DNA from 4 places in the Streptomyces sp. NPDC059002 genome. Region 1 is predicted to be linked to each of the others. Evidence: riboswitches for the same ligand, from Rfam matches in the RefSeq annotation. Region 1 holds a riboswitch; each other region holds the start of a gene.

Region 1 (4,693 bases):
GCGAAGCTCGTCGCGGAGGGCCTCGAGGAGCTTCCGGAGACGGTCTAGGACACGTTCCTTGCAATACGTCGATGGGGTCACCCGGAATTCCGGGTGACCCCATCGACGTATGCGCATGCGCCCGAGAATAAAGCGACACATGAAAAAGGGCACACGAAAAAGAGGTCCGGCACCCCGGATGAAATAACCCCTCTTTGTATACGGCTCCGGTGTTAATTCGGGAGCCCCGCCGTGTTTACGGCATGTTGCAAATCCCTCACGCGGGCTTCCCTCGGTGAATGACGCAATCGATGCGCCCCCTTCGCCCGTTCCGTGTGCGCCGCGGTCAGCGACCTGGCGCGCTCCGCGTCCCCACGGGCGACCGCGTCGACGATCGCCGCCTGCTCCGACCAGGAGTCCGGGGCGGCGGCCGGGGCCTCGACGACGTACATCCAGGCGATCTTGCGCCGGAGCTGGGTCAGCAGCGTGATGAGCCCCGGGCTGCCGGACGCCTGCGCGAGCGTCTCGTCGAACCAGCCCGCGAGGGACCGCAGGTCCTCCCCCTGGCCCCGCCTCGAACGCTCCTGGCCGAGCCTGACCAGGCCGCGCAGGACCTTCAGATGCGCCTCGGTGCGGCGCTGCGCGGCGCGCGCCGCCGCGAGCGGCTCCAGCAGCGACCGGATCTCCAGGAGGTCGGCGGCCTCCTGCTCGCCGGGTTCCGCGACGCACGCGCCCGCGTGCCTGCGGGTCACCACGAATCCCTCGGCCTCCAGGGTGCGCAGGGCCTCGCGCACGGGAACGCGGGAGACTCCGTAGCGCCGGGCCAGGAGTTCCTCGGTGAGCCTGCCGCCCCGCTCGTGGACTCCGGAGACGATGTCGTCCCGGATGGCCGTGCATACCGAGTGCGCGGGAATGCGCATGACCCAACCTCCGCCTTAATCCCCGCGAAACGCGGTCGACCGACGCTCGTTCACCGACTCTATTGCAGGGCGCCGGAATTTCCGACGGCGGGCCGAAATCAATGGATATCTTTTGGCCAAGGGCGGCGCCGGTGGCATGCGTCGGAAACGGCGAAAGCCCCGGCTCGCGGGGAGCCGGGGCTTTCGGGGTGCTACTGAGGGGCGTGGGTCAGACGTTGACGCCGTGCGCGCGCAGGTACGCGACGGGATCCATGTCCGAGCCGTAGTCCGCGCCGGTGCGGGCCTCGAAGTGGAGGTGGGGGCCGCTGGAGTTGCCCGTGGAGCCCGAGAGGCCGATCTGCTGGCCCGGGGTGACCGTCTGGCCGACGGTGACGCTGAGGGAGGACATGTGGCCGTACTGGGTGTACGTGCCGTCGTTCATCTTGATGACCACGTTGTTGCCGTAGGCACCGCCCCAGCCGGCCTCGACGACGGTGCCGGAGCCGACGGCGTGGACCGTGGTGCCGGACGCGGCGTGGAAGTCGATACCGGTGTGGCTGCCGGAGGACCACATGGCGCCGCCGGTCTGGTAGCCCGTGGAGACGTACGAGCCGGTGATCGGGGAGACGTAGGTGTTCAGGCGCTTGCGCTCGGCCTCGCGGGCGGCGCGCTCCTTGGCCTCGCGCTCCTTCTTGGCCTTCGCCTTGGCCTCGGCCTCGGCCTTGCGCTTCTCCTCGGCGGCCTTCTTCTTGGCGGCCTCTTCGGCCTTCTTCGCGGCGGCGGCGTCGTCGGCGGCCTGCTTCTGCGCGGTGGCCTGCGCGTCGACGCTCTCGGCAAGGGAGTCGCCCACGGATATCGCCTGGGTGAGGCCGGTGCTCTCGACGGCCGCGTCGTCGGCGGCGAGCGCCGGAGCGGCCAGGCCTCCGATGACACCGGTGGTGGTGAGCGCTGCGACACCCGCGACGTTCGCGGTGGTCCGCGTGAGGCGGCTCGGACGACGGTGCTTCCCGGTGGCACGGGTGAACGCCATGAAGCGGCTGATCCTTTCCTTCCCTCTCGCCTACCGGGTTAGCTGACGGGTTCGGAGCAGGAAGGTCTCCTACGGGTCCCTCGCCGCACGGCAAGGTGCCCGATTCACCCCAGGGGACATGTGGGTCCCCGGCTCCCCTGGCTCGCGCCGTACGGGGACTCGGCGATGACTGTCCGGTGCCGCGGATGCGACGTGGTGCGTGACGAACAGACGGACCGACGCTAAACGGGGCGTCTTTCAATCGACAAACAGAACTAGCTTTTTGTAGCGCACGCCACAGGGCAGACAGGCAACCTCCATGCGAATTCGGACATATGGGGACCCTGGCGGCCACTTCGGCTGCCAGGGTCCCCATATGTCCTGACTGTCCCTCAGCCCGTGACCACGGTCACCTCGCCGATGCCGAGCGCCCTGACGGGCTCCTCGATCTGCGCGGCGTCGCCGACGAGGATCGTCACCAGACGGTCCTCCGGGAAGGCGTTCACGACGGCCGCGGTGGCCTCCACGGTGCCGGTGGCGGCCAGCTGCCGGTACAACTGCGCCTGGAAGTCGTCCGGCAGGTGCTGCTCGACCTGATCGGCGAGCGTGGCCGCCACGGAGGCCGCCATCTCGTACTTGAGCGGGGCCACGCCCACCAGGTTCTGCACGGCCACGTCGCGCTCGGCATCCGTGAGGCCCTCCGCGGCGAGGGTGCGCAGGACCTTCCACAGGTCGTCGAGCGCGGGCCCCGTGGACGCGGTGTCGACCGAGCCGGTGATGGCGAGCATGGCCGCGCCCGTGCCGTCCGGTGCGGAGCGCAGGACCTGGCTGAACGCCCGTACTCCGTAGGTGTATCCCTTCTCCTCGCGCAGGACGCGGTCCAGGCGCGAGGTGAGGGTGCCGCCCAGGCAGTACGTGCCGAGCACCTGGGCGGGCCACACACGGTCGTGCCGGTCGGCGCCGACGCGGCCGATCAGGAGCTGCGTCTGGACAGCTCCGGGGCGGTCCACGATGACGACACGGCCGGTGTCGTCGGCGGTCACCGGGGGCACCGGGCGCGGCTGGGCCGTGTCGCCCGTCCAGGCGCCGACGGTGTCCGTGAGGACGGCGTCCAGGTCGGTGCCCGTGAGGTCGCCGACCACGACCAGGGTCGCCGTCGCGGGCCGAACGTGCTTCTCGTAGAAGGCCCTTACGGCCGCCGAGTCGATGGCCGAGACCGTCTCCTCGGTGCCCTGGCGCGGACGCGACATGCGCGAGGCCGCGGGGAAGAGCTGCCGGGACAGCTCCTTGGCGGCGCGGCGCGACGGGTTGGCGGCCTCGTGCGGGATCTCGTCCAGGCGGTTGGCCACCAGGCGCTCGATCTCGCTGTCCGCGAACGCGGGGGCCCGCAGCGCGTCGGCGAGCAGGCCGAGCGCCTTCGGGAGGCGCGATACCGGGACTTCGAGCGACACGCGTACGCCCGGGTGGTCGGCGTGCGCGTCGAGCGTCGCGCCGCAGCGGTCCAGCTCGGCGGCGAACTCCTCGGCGGAGTGCTTGTCGGTGCCCTCGTTGAAGGCCCTCGCCATGATCGTCGCCACACCGTCGAGGCCCTCGGGCTCGGCGTCGAGCGGCGCTTCGAGGTGGATCTCTACGGCGACGACCTGCTGGCCGGGGCGGTGGCAGCGCAGGACCGTGAGGCCGTTGGCGAGGGTGCCGCGCTCGGGGGCGGGGAACGCCCAGGGCTTCGCGGTGCCCGCCTGGGGCTGCGCGTGGAACTGCATCGTTGCGGCCTCGGTCACTTCGCCGCCTCCTCGTCGTCTTCGTCTGCACCGGCTTCGGGGGCCACCGGCTCGTACACGAGCACCGCGCGGTTGTCGGGGCGCAGGCGGGCCTTGGCGACCTCCTGGACCTCCTCGGCGGTGACGTCGAGGACGCGCTGGACGGCCGTCAGGGCGAGCTGCGGGTCGCCGAACAGGACGGCGTACCTGCACAGTTCGTCGGCGCGGCCCGCGACCGTGCCGAGCCGGTCGAGCCACTCGCGCTCCAACTGCGCCTGGGCGCGCTCCATCTCCTCCGGAGTGGGGCCCTCCGCGGCGAAGCGGGCCAGCTCCTCGTCGACGGCGGCCTCGATCTCCGGGACCTCCACGTCGCCCGAGGTCTTCACGTCGAGCCAGCCGAGCGAGGGCGCACCGGCGAGCCGCAGCAGGCCGAAGCCGGCCGCGACCGCCGTACGGTCACGGCGCACCAGGCGGTTGTAGAGCCGGGAGGACTCGCCGCTGCCGAGCACGGTGAGCGCCAGGTCCGCCGCGTCGCACGCGCGCGTGCCGTCCTCCGGCAGCCGGTAGGCGGCCATCAGGGCGCGGGCCGGGACCTCTTCCTCGACGACCTCGCGCAGCTCCTTGCCGATGCGCTCGGGCAGGGAGCCGTCGCGCGGCGGCTGCTTGCCGTCGTGCGAGGGAATCGACCCGAAGTACTTCTCGACCCAGGCGAGCGTCTCTTCCGGGTCGATGTCGCCGACCACGGAGAGGACGGCGTTGTTCGGCGCGTAGTACGTACGGAAGAAGTTGCGCGCGTCTTCCAGGGTGGCCGCGTCCAGGTCGGCCATCGAGCCGATCGGCGTGTGGTGGTACGGGTGCCCCTCCGGGTAGGAGAGGGCAGTCAGCTTCTCGAACGCCGTGCCGTACGGGACGTTGTCGTAGCGCTGGCGGCGCTCGTTCTTGACGACGTCGCGCTGGTTCTCCATGGACTCCTCGTCGAGCGCGGAGAGCAGCGAGCCCATCCGGTCGGCTTCCAGCCACAGGGCCAGCTCGAGCTGGTGGGCCGGCAT
Region 2 (4,693 bases), on a different contig from region 1:
GCGCTGGCCGTCGGGGAGCTGGGCCAGGAGCCGCTTGGCCTCGTCGAGCTTGCCGGTGACGGTCTTCTTGTGTTTCTTCAGCTCCGCCTGGCGCTTGTGGAAGGCGGCGAGGCGGGCGTCGGCCTCGGAGTGCAGCTGGTCGATCTCCTGGAGCTGCTTGCGTATGCCGTTGACGGTCGCCGCCTGGCGGTTTCCGGCCCGGTCGGCGAGCGCGGCACGGTCGAGGAACTGCTCGGGGTCGGAGGAGAGGGCCATCTGTACGGTCGGGTCGATGCCGCCGGTGCGGTACTGCGCGGCGGCGTACGAACCGACCTCGTCGCGCGCGGAGTTGAGCTTCTCCGTCTTGCGGGCCGCCTCGTCGCGCAGCTCTCCGAGGGCCTTCTCGGCCTTCTCGGCCTTCTCCTTCGCGCCGTTGTACTTCTCGGTGGCGATCTCCGCCTCGCGGTAGAGCGAGTCGACCTTGGACTTCACCTCGGTGGGGCTGAGCCGGGGGTCCGCGTTTCCCACGCCGTCGAAGGCGGTCGCCGACGCGGCTCCGGCGAGGGCGAGGGTGACGGCCGTGCGGGCCGTGTTGCCGCTGAGCGAGCGCTGCTTGGGCTTGCGGTGCGCTGACACGAAGAGGGGCTCCTTACGTGTCCGGCGGCGGCCCGCACAGGGGGAGCGGACCGCCGCCGGTTCCTCGGCGGTGGTGTCCGACTGCCGCCCCTGGTCCGGACGGCGGTGGGGAGCCGGTCACCTGGTGCAGGACGCTAAACCTGACCGTCACGGCTTGGTGAGGGATTGCGCGGAACTGGAAGGAGTGGACGGATCGGTGACTCAATGTGACCGCGCCGATCACCCTTGAACATCCACTTCATGTGGCCATGTGACCGATGTGGCGTTTGTGCCCCGACTGTCTGCGTGGCGGTGCTACGGGACCGGCTGCGGCGGGCGGAACGGGCCCGGTTAGGCTCCGGCACATGGACGTACTCATCCATCTCTTCGTCGGCCTGCACATCATCGGCATCGCCTCGCTCCTGGGCGGCTTCCTGACCCAGATGAAGCAGATGGGCCAGGGCACCGCCCGCTTCAGCCCCGCGATGCTGCACGGCGCGCTGACCATGCTCGTCACCGGTGTCGCCCTGGTGGGTCTGAACCAGGCGGACGACAACACGGTCAACAACCTCAAGATCGGCATCAAGATGGCCGTGCTGATCGTGATCCTCGCGCTGGTCTATGTGAAGCGGGACGAGGAGAAGGTCGACAAGGGCCTGTTCGGCACGGTCGGCCTGCTGACCACGGCGAACATCTTCATCGCGGTGCTGTGGACCTGAGTCCCCCGCGGACCTGAGTTTTCCGGCCTCTGCGCGCGTGTGGCCCGCATCCTCCTCAGGATGCGGGCCACACGCGCGTAGAGGGTGGTTACGCGGGACGCACCACGCTGTGGATCGGCATGTAGTAGATCGACTCGACGCGGACGTTCGCACCCGGCTTCGGGGCGTGGATCATCTTGCCGTCGCCGATGTAGATCCCGACGTGGCTGATGTCGTCGTAGAAGAAGACCAGGTCACCGGGCTGGGCGTCGGCGGTCTTCACCGTCGTGCCGACCTTCACCTGGTCCCACGTGGTGCGCGGCAGGGAGATGCCCGCGGCCTTCCACGCGTCCTGGGTGAGCCCGGAGCAGTCGTAGGAGTCGGGTCCCGTGGCGCCCCAGACGTACGGCTTGCCGATCTGGGCCTCGGCGAAGGCGATGACCTTCTTGGCCTTGGTGGCGTAGCTGCTGTCCGTGCTCCCGGAGTCGGAGCCCGACCCGGAGCCGGTGTCGGAACCTGAGCCCGAGTCCTGGCCCTCCTCCTGCTCCTTCTCCTTCTGGGCCGCCTCTTCCGCCTTGCGCTTGCGCTCCGCCTCGGCGGCCTGCTTGCGGGCCAGCTCCTCGGCCTTGCGCTTGGCCTCCTGCTCCTTCTTCCGCTCGATCTCCGCGAGTCGGGCCTTCTCCTCGGCGGTCAGCTCGGAGAGCAGCTTGCGGGCCTCGCCCAGCTTCTTCTGGACGGTCTGCTTGCTCGTCTTGAGGTCGTCCCGCGAGTCGCTCAGCGTCTTGAGGCTCTTCGCCGCCTTCGTACGCTGCTTCGTCGCCGACACCTGCTGCGTCTGGTAGTCGTCGACCGCCTTCTTCTGGCGCGCGGTGAGCCGGTCCGACAGGTGGTTCTGGTCGAAGTAGCCCTGCGGGTCGTTGGCGAGCATCATCGTGGCCGTCTCGGAGACGGCGCCGGTGCGGTACTGCGCGGCGGCGAAGGAGCCGAGCTCCTGGCGTGCCTCGTTCAGCTTGTCCGTGCGCTTGGCCACGTCGTCCAGGAGGTGGTCGACCTTCTTGCGCTGCTTGTCGGTCTTCTCCTTGGCCGAGTTGTACTTCTGGGTGGCCACGCCCGCCTGCTGGTAGAGGTCGTCGACCTTCTCCTGGACCTCTTCGAGGCTGGGCTTCGCCGGCGCGGAGGGGGCTGCCTGCGCGCTCTGTGAGAGGAGGGCCACCGAGGTGAGGGCGGCCGTGGTGATGCCGATGGCGGGGGCCGTGCGTATTCCGGCTGTCCGGGTCCGCGGCTTGCGGTGCGACGCCAAGGGAGGCGACTCCTTCCGTAGACCGCCTACCGGGTTAGCTGTCGGGTTCGGGCGGGTGGTCCGGAAGGTTGCCCTACAGTCCCGTACTTCGTACGGGACCGATTCACCCCAAGGTCTTGGTGGGTCCCCGGCTCCGAACATGTCGGACTCGGCGGAGGCCACCCGTTCCCGGCGGGATTCGCCGGTGGGGGTACGAGCGGCCCGCGGAGCACGCTAGCCAACTCGTGTGGTCCGTGTGAAGGTTGATGTTCGATATGCCCGATACATTTTCGTGACTTTACGAGGCTCTTGACGCGGGCATGCCTTGCGGACGCGGAGTGTGATCGTCCATGGGCGCGGAGTAGGCGGGCGGTCGCCGGAGGAAGGTGGCCGGAACCCGGGGCGGGTTGTCAGTGGGGCCGCCTAGACTCGGGAGGCGATGAGCAGCCTCTTTGATGACAGCTTCCTGGCGGACCTGCAGCCTTCCCGGACCACGGACGAAGAGCCCCCGCCGCCGCCCGAGGACAGTGCTCCGGAGCCCATTCCGGACGATCTGTTCGACGGGAAGTTCGACGCGCCCATGACCCGGGACGCGCACTACCGCGACGGTGCCCCGCGCCCGGTCATCGACCCGGCGACGCTCCTCGACGGTCTGAACGAGAACCAGCGCGCGGCCGTCGTGCACGCGGGCTCCCCGCTGCTCATCGTCGCCGGCGCCGGATCCGGCAAGACCCGCGTGCTGACCCACCGCATCGCGTACCTCCTCGCCGAGCGCGGCGTGCACCCGGGCCAGATCCTCGCGATCACCTTCACGAACAAGGCCGCGGGCGAGATGAAGGAGCGCGTCGAGCAGCTCGTCGGACCGCGGGCGAACGCGATGTGGGTGTCGACGTTCCACAGCGCCTGCGTCCGCATCCTGCGCCGCGAGTACAAGAAGCTGGGCTTCACGTCCTCCTTCTCGATCTACGACGCCGCCGACTCCAAGCGTCTGATGGCCCTGGTCTGCCGCGACCTGGACCTCGACCCGAAGAAGTTCCCGCCGAAGTCCTTCAGCGCCAAGATCTCGAACCTGAAGAACGAGCTGATCGACGAGGAGGACTTCGCGAGCCAGGCCGCCGACGGCTTCGAGAAGACCCTCGCCCAGGCCTACGCGATGTACCAGTCGCGCCTCCGCGAGGCGAACGCACTGGACTTCGACGACCTGATCATGACGACGGTCCACCTCCTGCGCGCCTTCCCGGACGTCGCCGAGCACTACAGGCGCCGCTTCCGGCACGTGATGGTCGATGAGTACCAGGACACGAACCACGCCCAGTACGCCCTGGTGCGCGAGCTGGTCGGCCCCTCCGGAGGCGAGGACGACGACCCCGGCGAGCTGTGCGTGGTGGGTGACGCGGACCAGTCCATCTACGCCTTCCGCGGCGCCACCATCCGCAACATCCTCCAGTTCGAGGAGGACTACACGGACGCGACGACGATCCTCCTGGAGCAGAACTACCGCTCCACGCAGACGATCCTGACCGCCGCGAACGCGGTCATCGAGCGGAACGAAAGCCGCCGCCCGAAGAACCTGTGGACCAACCAGGGCGCGGGCGCCCGCATCACGGGATACGTCGCGGACACCGAGCACGACGAGGCGCAGTTCGTCGCCGACGAGATCGACCGCCTCACGGACGCGGGCGACGCGAAGTCCGGCGACGTCGCGATCTTCTACCGCACGAACGCCCAGTCCCGTGTCTTCGAAGAGATCTTCATCCGCGTCGGCCTGCCCTACAAGGTCGTCGGCGGCGTCCGCTTCTACGAGCGCAAGGAAGTCCGCGACGTCCTCGCGTATCTGCGCGTGCTCGCCAACCCCGAGGACGCGGTGCCGCTGCGGCGCATTCTCAACGTCCCCAAGAGGGGCATCGGCGACCGCGCGGAGGCGATGATCGACGCACTGTCGCAGCGCGAGAAGATCTCCTTCCCGCAGGCGCTGCGCCGTGTTGACGAGGCGTACGGAATGGCGGCCCGCTCGGCGAACGCCGTCAAGCGTTTCAACACGCTGATGGAAGAGCTGCGGACCATCGTCGAATCGGGCGCGGGACCGGCCGTCGTCCTGGAGGCCGTGCTCGAACGGACCGGC
Region 3 (4,693 bases), on a different contig from region 1:
GATCCACCCCGGCAACGTCGACCACGACGCCTTCGACGAGGTGCACTGGGTCGGGCCCGCGGAGGCGGTGCGGTGCGCGCGGCGGCTCGCCGAGCGGCAGTTCGCCACCGGCGGCTGGAGCGTGGGCGCCGTGGCGCTCGTGGCCGGCTGGCTGGCCAGGACCCGGCCGCGCGGCACCCGTGTCGCCGCGGTCTTCCCCGACGGCCCGCAGCGCTACTTCGACACGGTCTTCAGCGACGAGTACTGCGCGGCGCAGGGCCTCATCGACGGTGCCGTGCCGGACAAGCCGCGCGAGGTGACGGGGCCCGAGCAGGGCATCACCGAGTGGTCCCGGTGGGCGTGCAGCGCCAAGGGTGCGGTGCTGTGACGGGGATCTGGCGCCGGGCGAGGGCCTTCGACCCCGCGGTGCAGCTGCTCTTCGTCAACCAGTTCACCATCAACCTCGGCTTCTACATGCTGATGCCGTACCTGGCGGCGCACCTCTCGGGCCAACTGGGGCTCGCCGCCTGGGCGGTGGGCCTGGTGCTCGGGGTCAGGAACCTGTCCCAGCAGGGCATGTTCCTGGTGGGCGGCGCGCTCGCCGACCGGCTGGGGTTCAAGCCGATGATCGTCGCGGGCTGTGCGCTGCGTACCGTCGGCTTCGGCGCGCTCGCCTTCGCCGACACCCTTCCCGTGCTGATCGCCGCCTCGGTGGCGACGGGGCTCGCGGGGGCGCTGTTCAACCCGGCGGTACGGGCGTACGTCGCAGCGGAGGCCGGGCCGCCCGAGCGCCGCGTGGAGGCGTTCGCGCTGTTCAACGTCTTCTACCAGACGGGCATCCTGCTCGGACCGCTCGTCGGACTCGCCCTGACCGGCTTCGACTTCCGGCTCACCTGCGCGGTGGCCGCCGTGCTGTTCGCGGGACTCTCGGTGGTGCAGGTGCTCCGGCTGCCCGCACGACGGGGAGGCGCGGCCGCGCAGGAGAGCGGGCAGTGGCGCGTGGTGCTCGGCAACCGGTCGTTCTGGCTCTTCTCGCTCGCCATGACCGGGTCGTACGTCCTGTCCTTCCAGGTCTATCTCGCGCTGCCGCTGTCCGTGGAGCGGCTGCTCGGCGAGGGCACCGCGGGCACCGTCGCGACCAGCTCGCTCTTCGTGGTGTCCGGACTCGTCGCGCTCCTCGGGCAGCTGCGCATCACCGACTGGTGCCGGCGCACCTGGAGCCGTGAGCAGTGCCTGGTCGCCGGGCTCGGGCTGATGGGCGCGGCGTTCCTGCCGCCCGCGCTCGGCGGCTCCGGGTACGTCGGGGTCGCCGGTCTGCTGCTGTGCGCGGCGGCGCTCGCCGCGGCGACCGCGGTGCTCTACCCCTTCGAGATGGACACCGTCGTCTCGCTCGCGGGGGACCGCTGGGTGGCCACGCACTACGGCCTCTACAACACCGTCTGCGGCATCGGCATCACCGCGGGGAACCTCGGCATGGGCGCCCTGCTCGACGCCACCCGCGAGCTGCCCGCGCTGCCCTGGGCGGTCCTCGCGGCGGTCGGCGTGTGCTGCGCCGCGGCGCTGCGCGGACTTGCCAGATCGGGGCGGCTCGCACCGGTGCCGGCCGCGACCGTGAGCTGATCCGCCGCGGCCGGGTGCGGGCCCCGGGTTAACCCGGTCGGCCCACACCAGGTCGCACCCGCACCGCGCTGCGGGAAGCCTGAGTGCAGCGCAGCGCGGTGTTGGGCGCGGAGTCGGCAGGAGAGCGAGCGGTGGGGCAGCGAGGAGGACGCGAGGACGGCCGTGGGGGGAAACGGGGCGAACGGGTCGACGACAACGGCACCACCGCGCACGAATGGGCCTTCGTCAGGGCGCTGCCCTTCCTGCTCCTGATCGCCGGGGTGGTGTACGACGCGTCGACGCCGCCCGAGTTCACCGCGGCCCCCCTGTTCACCGCCGCCCCGCTGATCGCGGCCCCCTTCTACTCGCTGCTCAACACCGTCCTGACCGGCGCCGCCGCCTCGGTCGCCGTCCTCGTCCTGCACTACGGCAACGCGTTCGACAGCCATGTCGAGGCCATCACCGAGCTGATCACCGTCATGACGGTCGCCGCCCTCGCGATCGTCATCAACCGCGTCGTGCGCCGCGGCAACGCCCGGCTCGCCACCGCGCGCTCCATCGCCGAGGCCACCCAGCGCGCCGTCCTGCCCGAACCCGATCCGCGCATCGGCGGGCTCGACATCGCGGCGCGGTACGAGGCCGCGCAGGCCGACGCGTTCATCGGCGGGGATCTGTACGCGGTGCAGGACACCCCGCACGGCGTACGGCTCATCGTCGGCGACGTACGCGGCAAGGGCATGGGCGCGGTGGCCGCCGTCGCCGTGGTCATCGGGTCCTTCCGGGAGGCCGCCGAGCAGGAGGCCACGCTGGAGGCGGTGGCGCAGCGCCTGGAGCGGGCGCTCGCCCGCGAGGGCACCCGGCGCGACGGGCTCGACGCGTTCGAGGGGTTCACCACCGCCGTCCTCGCGGAGATCCCGTACGGCGAGGGCGCCGTACGGCTCATCAACCGCGGGCACCCGGCGCCGCTGCTGCTGCGCGGGGACGGCCGCCTGTGGGTGCTCTCCGCGAGCGAGCCCGCGCTGCCGCTCGGCATGGGCGATCTGGGGGCCTGGCCGGACCGGGCGGACGAGACGGAGTTCCCGCCAGGGGCGACGCTGCTCTTCTACACGGACGGCCTGTCGGAGGCGCGCGATGTGGCGGGGGTCTTCTACGATCCCGCGGACCGGCTCGGCGGCCGGATCTTCCCGGGCAAGGACGGTCCGCACGCGCTGCTCGCCACGCTCGTGCAGGAGGTGCGGCGGCATACGGGGGGCGGGGCGACGGACGACATGGCGCTGCTCGCGGTGCGGCGGCCCGTCGTGCGGGAGCGGGATGTCACCGACGGTGAGTGAGGAACACCCCTCCGCATAGAAACTGACGTCCTGTCAAGGGAATGTGAAGCTCCGGTGTGCATGAATCCGGGGTCAACTCGCCCCGTTCCGAACCCGCGTGTCCCGTTAAGTACGGGCCAAGAGCGTTAACGATCAGTCGGAACGGCTTGGATTCCACCCCCGCCGTCTATTAACGTTCGATAACGCAGCGCGGTCGTCCCAGCCGTCACTAGAGGCGGCTCCGTGCGCACGCGCCTAATCCCGCAAGGGAGCCGGGGAACCACCAACTTGGGGTGAATCGGGCCTCTGCGCATCCGTGCCAGATGTCCGTAGGAGACCTTCCTGCTCCGAACCCGTCAGCTAACCCGGTAGGCGAGAAGGAAGGAAAGGAGTGCGCCCCAGTGGCGTCCAACCGGCCTGCCCCCCAAGCTCCGTACATACCGAATGACGACGACTTCGGTGGCTACGACCAGGAGACCTGGGAGGAGTGGAACCCCACCGAGGAGTCCATCCGTCCCGTCCGCGGCAGGCACCGTGTGCACAAGAAGAGCGGCGGCGGACTCGCCCGCAGCTCCACCGTCCTCGGCGTCGGCGTCATAGCCGCCGTCGGCGCGGGCGGCATCGCCACCGCGCAGGGCGGCAAGCCGCCGGTCTCCATATCCATGCCCGACCTGCCGGGCGTCGGCGCCGTCGCCGACTCGCTGCCGGAGGCCAAGTCCCTGCCGGGCGTGGGCTCCTTGATGTCCGACGACTCCGCGGACTCCGCCGACACGGACATCCGCACCGCCGCCGCGCCGCTCACCGCCGCCGGTGTCACCACCGCCGACGCCGAGCAGGGCACCACCGACGCGGGCGAGGCCCTGCGCAGCCGCATCATGCAGCAGGCCGAGAACCAGCAGCACCAGGCCGACGAGGCGGTACGCACCGCGGCCGAGGAGGCCGCGGGCAAGAAGGCCGCCGAAGAGGCCGCCGCCCAGCAGAAGGCCGCGGAGAAGGAGGCGGAGGCCAAGGCCGCCGCCAAGAAGAAGAAGGAAGAAGCGGCCAGGAAGGCCAAGGCCGAGGCCGAGCGCCTCGCGAAGCTCGCCAAGAGCTACGCCATCCCCACCTCCTCGTACACCCTGACCTCGCACTTCGGCGACGCGGGCGCCATGTGGTCCTCCGGGCACCACACCGGCCTCGACTTCGCCGCCCCGACGGGCACGCCGCTCAAGGCCGTGCACACCGGCACCGTCAAGGAGGCCGGCTGGGCGGGCGCGTACGGCTACCGCACCGTCCTGGAGCTCGAGGACGGCACGGAGATCTGGTACTGCCACCAGTCCTCGCTCAATGTCAGCGCGGGCCAGAAGGTCACCACCGGCGACGTCATCGGACGCGTCGGCGCGACCGGCAACGTCACGGGACCGCACCTCCACATGGAGGTCCACACGCCCGACGGCACCGGGATCGACCCGCTGGGCTGGCTGCAGAGCAAGGGCCTGAATCCCTGAGCCCGTTGAGCTCCTGAACCCCTGAGCCCGTTGAGCTCCTGAACCCCGGCGGTCCTGGCGACAACCCCCCGACGTCAGGGCTGCCGGTCCGGTGCTCCCTACACGGAATTCCGTTTCCGGCAGGCGCGTTGAGCACCACATGACTTCTCTTCGCACACTTGGCTCATCCGACCTCGAGGTCTTCCCGCTCTCCCTGGGCGGCAACGTCTTCGGCTGGACCGCGGACCGGGCCGCGTCCTTCGACGTCCTGGACGCCTACGCCGCCGCGGGCGGCAACTTCATCGACACCGCGGACGCCTACACGTTCTTTGTGGACGG
Region 4 (4,693 bases), on a different contig from region 1:
GGATGCTCGGCAGGCCCTCGCCGATCAGCGGCTCAGCAAGAACCCCGCCCACCACGACGAGCCCGCGCACGTGAAGAGCAAGACCGGTATTCCGGGTGAGCGCAGCGCCAACCTCATGACGCATCTGCTCAACATCGACCCGCCGGACCACACCCGCCTCCGGCGTCTCGTCTCGAAGGCGTTCACCCCGCGCCGCGTCGCCGAATTCGCGCCGCGCGTGCAGGAGTTGACGGATCAGCTCATCGACCGGTTCGCCGAGGAAGGCACCGCCGACCTCATCCACGAGTTCGCCTTCCCGCTCCCCATCTACGCCATCTGCGACCTGCTCGGCGTCCCGCGCGAGGACCAGGACGACTTCCGCGACTGGGCGGGCATGATGATCCGGCACGGGGGAGGCCCGCGGGGCGGTGTCGCGCGGTCCGTGAAGAAGATGCGCGGCTATCTCGCCGAGCTGATCCACCGCAAGCGCCTGGACCCGGGCGACGACCTCATCTCCGGCCTCATCCGCGCCTCCGACCACGGCGAGCACCTCACGGAGAACGAGGCCGCGGCGATGGCGTTCATCCTGCTCTTCGCCGGGTTCGAGACCACCGTCAATCTCATCGGCAACGGCATGTACGCCCTGCTCACCCACCCCGAGCAGCGCGAGCGGCTGCAGCGTGCCCTGGCGGAGGGGGACACCGGCCTCCTCGAGACCGGTGTCGAGGAGCTGCTCCGCTTCGACGGGCCCGTGGAGCTGGCCACCTGGCGGTTCGCCACCGAGGCGCTGACCATCGGCGGGCAGCACATCGGCGCGGGCGATCCCGTCCTCGTGGTGCTCGCCGCCGCCGACCGCGACCCCGCCCGCTTCGCGGATCCCGACACCCTCGACCTGTCCCGGCGTGACAACCAGCACCTCGGGTACGGCCACGGAATCCACTACTGCCTGGGCGCCCCGCTCGCCCGCCTGGAGGGCCAGACCGCCCTCGCGACACTGCTGCGGCGCCTTCCGGACCTGCAACTCGCGGCGGATCCTGCCGATTTGCGGTGGCGTGGCGGGCTGATCATGCGGGGACTGCGGACGTTGCCCGTGGAGTTCACATCCGCACAGAGAACGGCACCGAACTGACGGTCCGTCAAGACTGTGACTTTCACGTGATCTCCGCTGCATCGACTTGTGACAGGCGTTCGAGTGCGACTACGTTCACGTCGACTCGGACACCTGGTGCCCGAGTTGCCGCAATAGTCTCCTGAAAGGCAACCGCATGCTCTCCGGCAATGGTCGTCACCGACGCCCCCGCCAAGCCCCGGCCCTCATCGTCGCGGCAGGAGTCACCGGATCAGCCATCGCCATCCCGCTGCTCGGCGCGACCAGCGCGAGCGCCGCCGACACCGCGACGTGGGACAAGCTCGCCGAGTGCGAGAGCGGCGGCGCGTGGAGCGCCAACCCCGGCAACGGGTATTACGGAGGACTCCAGTTCTCGCAGGAGATGTGGGAGAACTACGGCGGCCTCGACTACGCGCCGAGCGCCGACCAGGCGTCCAAGTCGCAGCAGATCGCCGTCGCCGAGAGCGTCCTCTACGACCAGGGCACGGCCGCGTGGCCGAGCTGCGCCCCGATCGCCGGACTCACCGACGGCGGTGCCGCGGCCGACGTGGACCCGGGTGCCCCGATGACGCCCGAGCCGTCGGACCCGACCGGCTCCGGCGAGACGGACAAGCCCACCGAGAAGCCCTCCGAGAAGCCTGCTGAGAAGCCCTCGGACTCCGCGGAGCCGTCCGACGACGCGAGCGGGCCGGCGGACTCGGGTGAGGCGTCGGACGACTCCGGGGATGCCCGCGACAAGAATCACGACGAGCCCGGCAAGGGTGACAAGAACGACAAGGGCAACAAGGACGGCGAAGGCGCGGCGGACGGCAAGGGCGACAAGGACGGCAAGGACGCCCCCGGCAAGTCCGGAGAGAAGGACGCCACTTCGCCCGCGCCCGAGGACTCCACCGCCCCCTCCGGCGACTCCGCGCCCGGCCGCCACCGCGGCGACCGCGCCGACGAGCAGCCCTCGGGAGACGACGGCAAGGACCGTCCGGGGCGGCACGCCTCGCGTGGCGAAGGACGGACGGACAAGGTCGCCGACGGGACGTACACGGTGCGCTCCGGAGACAACCTCTCGGCGATCGCGGACGACCTCGACGTCGACGGCGGCTGGCCCACGCTCTATGCCGAGAACAAGAAGACCGTCGGGGCCGACCCGGACCTCATTCTCCCCGGTCAGAGCCTCGATTTGGGCGAAAAGTAAGGGAAGTTGACGAAGAGTCGGGTGGGGGCTTCGCGTCGTATGTCCGGTTTGGCGCGAGTGAGAGATGGGTCTCAGAAGACCTGATCGTCTTTGAAATTCGGTGGATTGCGTGTCTACGGTCGTGACCGCTCGCCACTGCGGGCCCCGCCGGTCGGTACGCCGAATCCTGCCAACGGCCGGACGGGAACAGTCGTCGCTCAAGAGCGCCGTAGGCAGGAGCGGGGGACCCAAGGTAAGTGCCGGAAACGGCTAGGGGTGAAGTCGCGCTCTAGGAAGCGCGGCCGGGCAACCACATCGGCCCGAACCCGACAGCTCACCTCGCAGGCGTCGGTGTAGGGGATCAACTCATGCTGCTTTCCGGCAAGGGCAAGCACCGTCGCCCGTCCAAGGCCACCCGCGTCGCCACGCTCGTCGGTGTGACCGGCGCGGCCGTCGCCGCCCCGCTGATGGCGGCCGGCTCGGCCAACGCCGCCACCGGCCAGGAGTGGGACGCCGTCGCCCAGTGCGAGTCCGGCGGCAACTGGTCCATCAACACCGGCAACGGCTACTACGGCGGCGTGCAGTTCTCCGCCTCCACCTGGGCCGCGTACGGCGGCACCAAGTACGCGCCGACCGCCGACAAGGCCTCCAAGGCCCAGCAGATCGAGATCGCCGAGAAGGTCCTCGCCGGTCAGGGCAAGGGCGCCTGGCCGAGCTGTGGCGTCGGCCTCTCGGGCGCCGCGTACAACGGCGGCGGCTCGCAGGAGCAGGCCAAGCCGCAGCAGCAGCCGAAGCCGCAGCCGCAGCAGACCCAGCAGCAGGCTCCGCAGCAGCAGGCCGCGCCGAAGCCGCAGCCCACGCCGCAGGCCGAGACCAAGAAGACCGTCGAGACCCCGACCGGCAAGACGGTCAAGAAGGGCGACGGCGAGTACAAGGTCAAGTCGGGCGACACCCTGTCCAAGATCGCCGAGGACCACAAGGTCAAGGGCGGCTGGCAGAAGGTCTACAAGCTCAACGGCGACATCATCGACGACGCCGACTTCATCTACCCGGGTCAGCAGCTGCACCTCAGCTAAAGACCCGCGAGCGGCCGTGCCTCGGCGGACGCACGGCCGCTTCCCCCGTCCCCACGGGCTCCCCGCCCCGGTGCGCGTATCCCCCGTACGCACCGGGGCGGGGCCGTGTCCGGCGCCGGAAGGCCCGCGGCCTTGGCCCCGTGTTCGCCCCTAGCGAGCTACCGGCCAGTAGAAACACGGGCTTCCGTCCCGTTTCCCAGGTATTTGGGCCCTCGCCCGTCCCACGGGACGGGCGGTCGGCTGGCCGAAGCTCCGGAGCCCGTTAGGCTCGTGAGACGCAGGGCCGAAGCGGCCCCGCGTAAATGCGTCACATCCCAGAAGGAGATGCTCGTGCCGTCCATCGACGTCGTCGTAGCCCGGGAAATCCTGGACTCCCGAGGCAACCCCACGGTCGAGGTCGAGGTCGGCCTCGACGACGGCAGCACCGGTCGTGCCGCCGTCCCGTCGGGTGCCTCCACCGGTGCCTTCGAGGCCATCGAGCTTCGCGACGGTGACCCCAACCGTTACCAGGGCAAGGGTGTCGAGAAGGCCGTCCTCGCCGTCATCGAGCAGATCGGCCCGGAGCTCGTCGGCTACGACGCCACCGAGCAGCGTCTGATCGACCAGGCCATGTTCGACCTGGACGCCACCGACAACAAGGGCTCGCTCGGCGCCAACGCCATCCTCGGCGTCTCGCTCGCCGTCGCGCACGCCGCCTCCGAGGCCAGCGACCTGCCGCTGTTCCGCTACCTCGGCGGCCCGAACGCGCACCTGCTGCCCGTCCCGATGATGAACATCCTGAACGGTGGGTCGCACGCCGACTCCAACGTCGACATCCAGGAGTTCATGATCGCCCCGATCGGCGCGGAGTCCTTCTCCGAGGCGCTGCGCTGGGGCACCGAGGTCTACCACACCCTCAAGTCCGTCCTGAAGAGCAAGGGCCTGTCCACCGGCCTCGGCGACGAGGGCGGCTTCGCCCCGAACCTGGACTCCAACCGCGCCGCGCTCGACCTCATCCTCGAGGCCATCAAGCAGGCCGGTTACGTCCCCGGCGAGCAGATCGCGCTCGCCCTCGACGTCGCCGCGTCCGAGTTCTACAAGGACGGCAAGTACGAGTTCGAGGGCAAGTCCCGCTCGGCCGCCGAGATGACCGAGTACTACGAGGAGCTCGTCGCCGCGTACCCGCTCGTCTCCATCGAGGACCCGCTGTTCGAGGACGACTGGGCCGGCTGGAACGTCATCACCGCCAAGCTCGGCGACAAGGTGCAGCTGGTCGGCGACGACCTGTTCGTCACCAACCCGGAGCGCCTGGCCCGCGGCATCGAGGAGAACTCGGCCAACGCCCTGCTCGTCAAGGTCAACCAGATCGGTTCGCTGACCGAG

Evidence for each region. A riboswitch is a leader RNA that binds a small molecule or an ion and turns the genes downstream of it on or off. The one in region 1 is predicted to bind cyclic di-AMP.
Region 2: linked by a shared signal. The riboswitch ahead of ACFWZ2_RS10560 (NlpC/P60 family protein) and the one ahead of ACFWZ2_RS33695 (M23 family metallopeptidase) in region 1 are both predicted to bind cyclic di-AMP.
Region 3: linked by a shared signal. The riboswitch ahead of ACFWZ2_RS31120 (M23 family metallopeptidase) and the one ahead of ACFWZ2_RS33695 (M23 family metallopeptidase) in region 1 are both predicted to bind cyclic di-AMP.
Region 4: linked by a shared signal. The riboswitch ahead of ACFWZ2_RS29840 (transglycosylase family protein) and the one ahead of ACFWZ2_RS33695 (M23 family metallopeptidase) in region 1 are both predicted to bind cyclic di-AMP.

What each region holds. Positions count from the first base shown of each region.
Region 1 is NZ_JBHYJI010000053.1:55,756-60,448, reverse strand. It holds gene ACFWZ2_RS33705 (HPr family phosphocarrier protein) at 1-48, shown strand, start outside; gene ACFWZ2_RS33700 (GntR family transcriptional regulator) at 213-899, opposite strand; gene ACFWZ2_RS33695 (M23 family metallopeptidase) at 1,108-1,908, opposite strand; cyclic di-AMP (ydaO/yuaA leader) riboswitch at 1,921-2,083, opposite strand; gene ACFWZ2_RS33690 (M16 family metallopeptidase) at 2,280-3,665, opposite strand; gene ACFWZ2_RS33685 (M16 family metallopeptidase) at 3,662-4,693, opposite strand, start outside.
Region 2 is NZ_JBHYJI010000008.1:168,088-172,780, reverse strand. It holds gene ACFWZ2_RS10570 (NlpC/P60 family protein) at 1-615, opposite strand, end outside; gene ACFWZ2_RS10565 (hypothetical protein) at 960-1,313, shown strand; gene ACFWZ2_RS10560 (NlpC/P60 family protein) at 1,402-2,592, opposite strand; cyclic di-AMP (ydaO/yuaA leader) riboswitch at 2,600-2,756, opposite strand; gene pcrA (DNA helicase PcrA) at 3,011-4,693, shown strand, end outside.
Region 3 is NZ_JBHYJI010000045.1:21,132-25,824, reverse strand. It holds gene ACFWZ2_RS31135 (PLP-dependent cysteine synthase family protein) at 1-367, shown strand, start outside; gene ACFWZ2_RS31130 (MFS transporter) at 364-1,599, shown strand; gene ACFWZ2_RS31125 (PP2C family protein-serine/threonine phosphatase) at 1,731-2,909, shown strand; cyclic di-AMP (ydaO/yuaA leader) riboswitch at 3,131-3,278, shown strand; gene ACFWZ2_RS31120 (M23 family metallopeptidase) at 3,290-4,375, shown strand; gene ACFWZ2_RS31115 (aldo/keto reductase) at 4,515-4,693, shown strand, end outside.
Region 4 is NZ_JBHYJI010000041.1:39,661-44,353, forward strand. It holds gene ACFWZ2_RS29830 (cytochrome P450) at 1-1,108, shown strand, start outside; gene ACFWZ2_RS29835 (transglycosylase family protein) at 1,245-2,276, shown strand; cyclic di-AMP (ydaO/yuaA leader) riboswitch at 2,471-2,619, shown strand; gene ACFWZ2_RS29840 (transglycosylase family protein) at 2,624-3,331, shown strand; gene eno (phosphopyruvate hydratase) at 3,662-4,693, shown strand, end outside.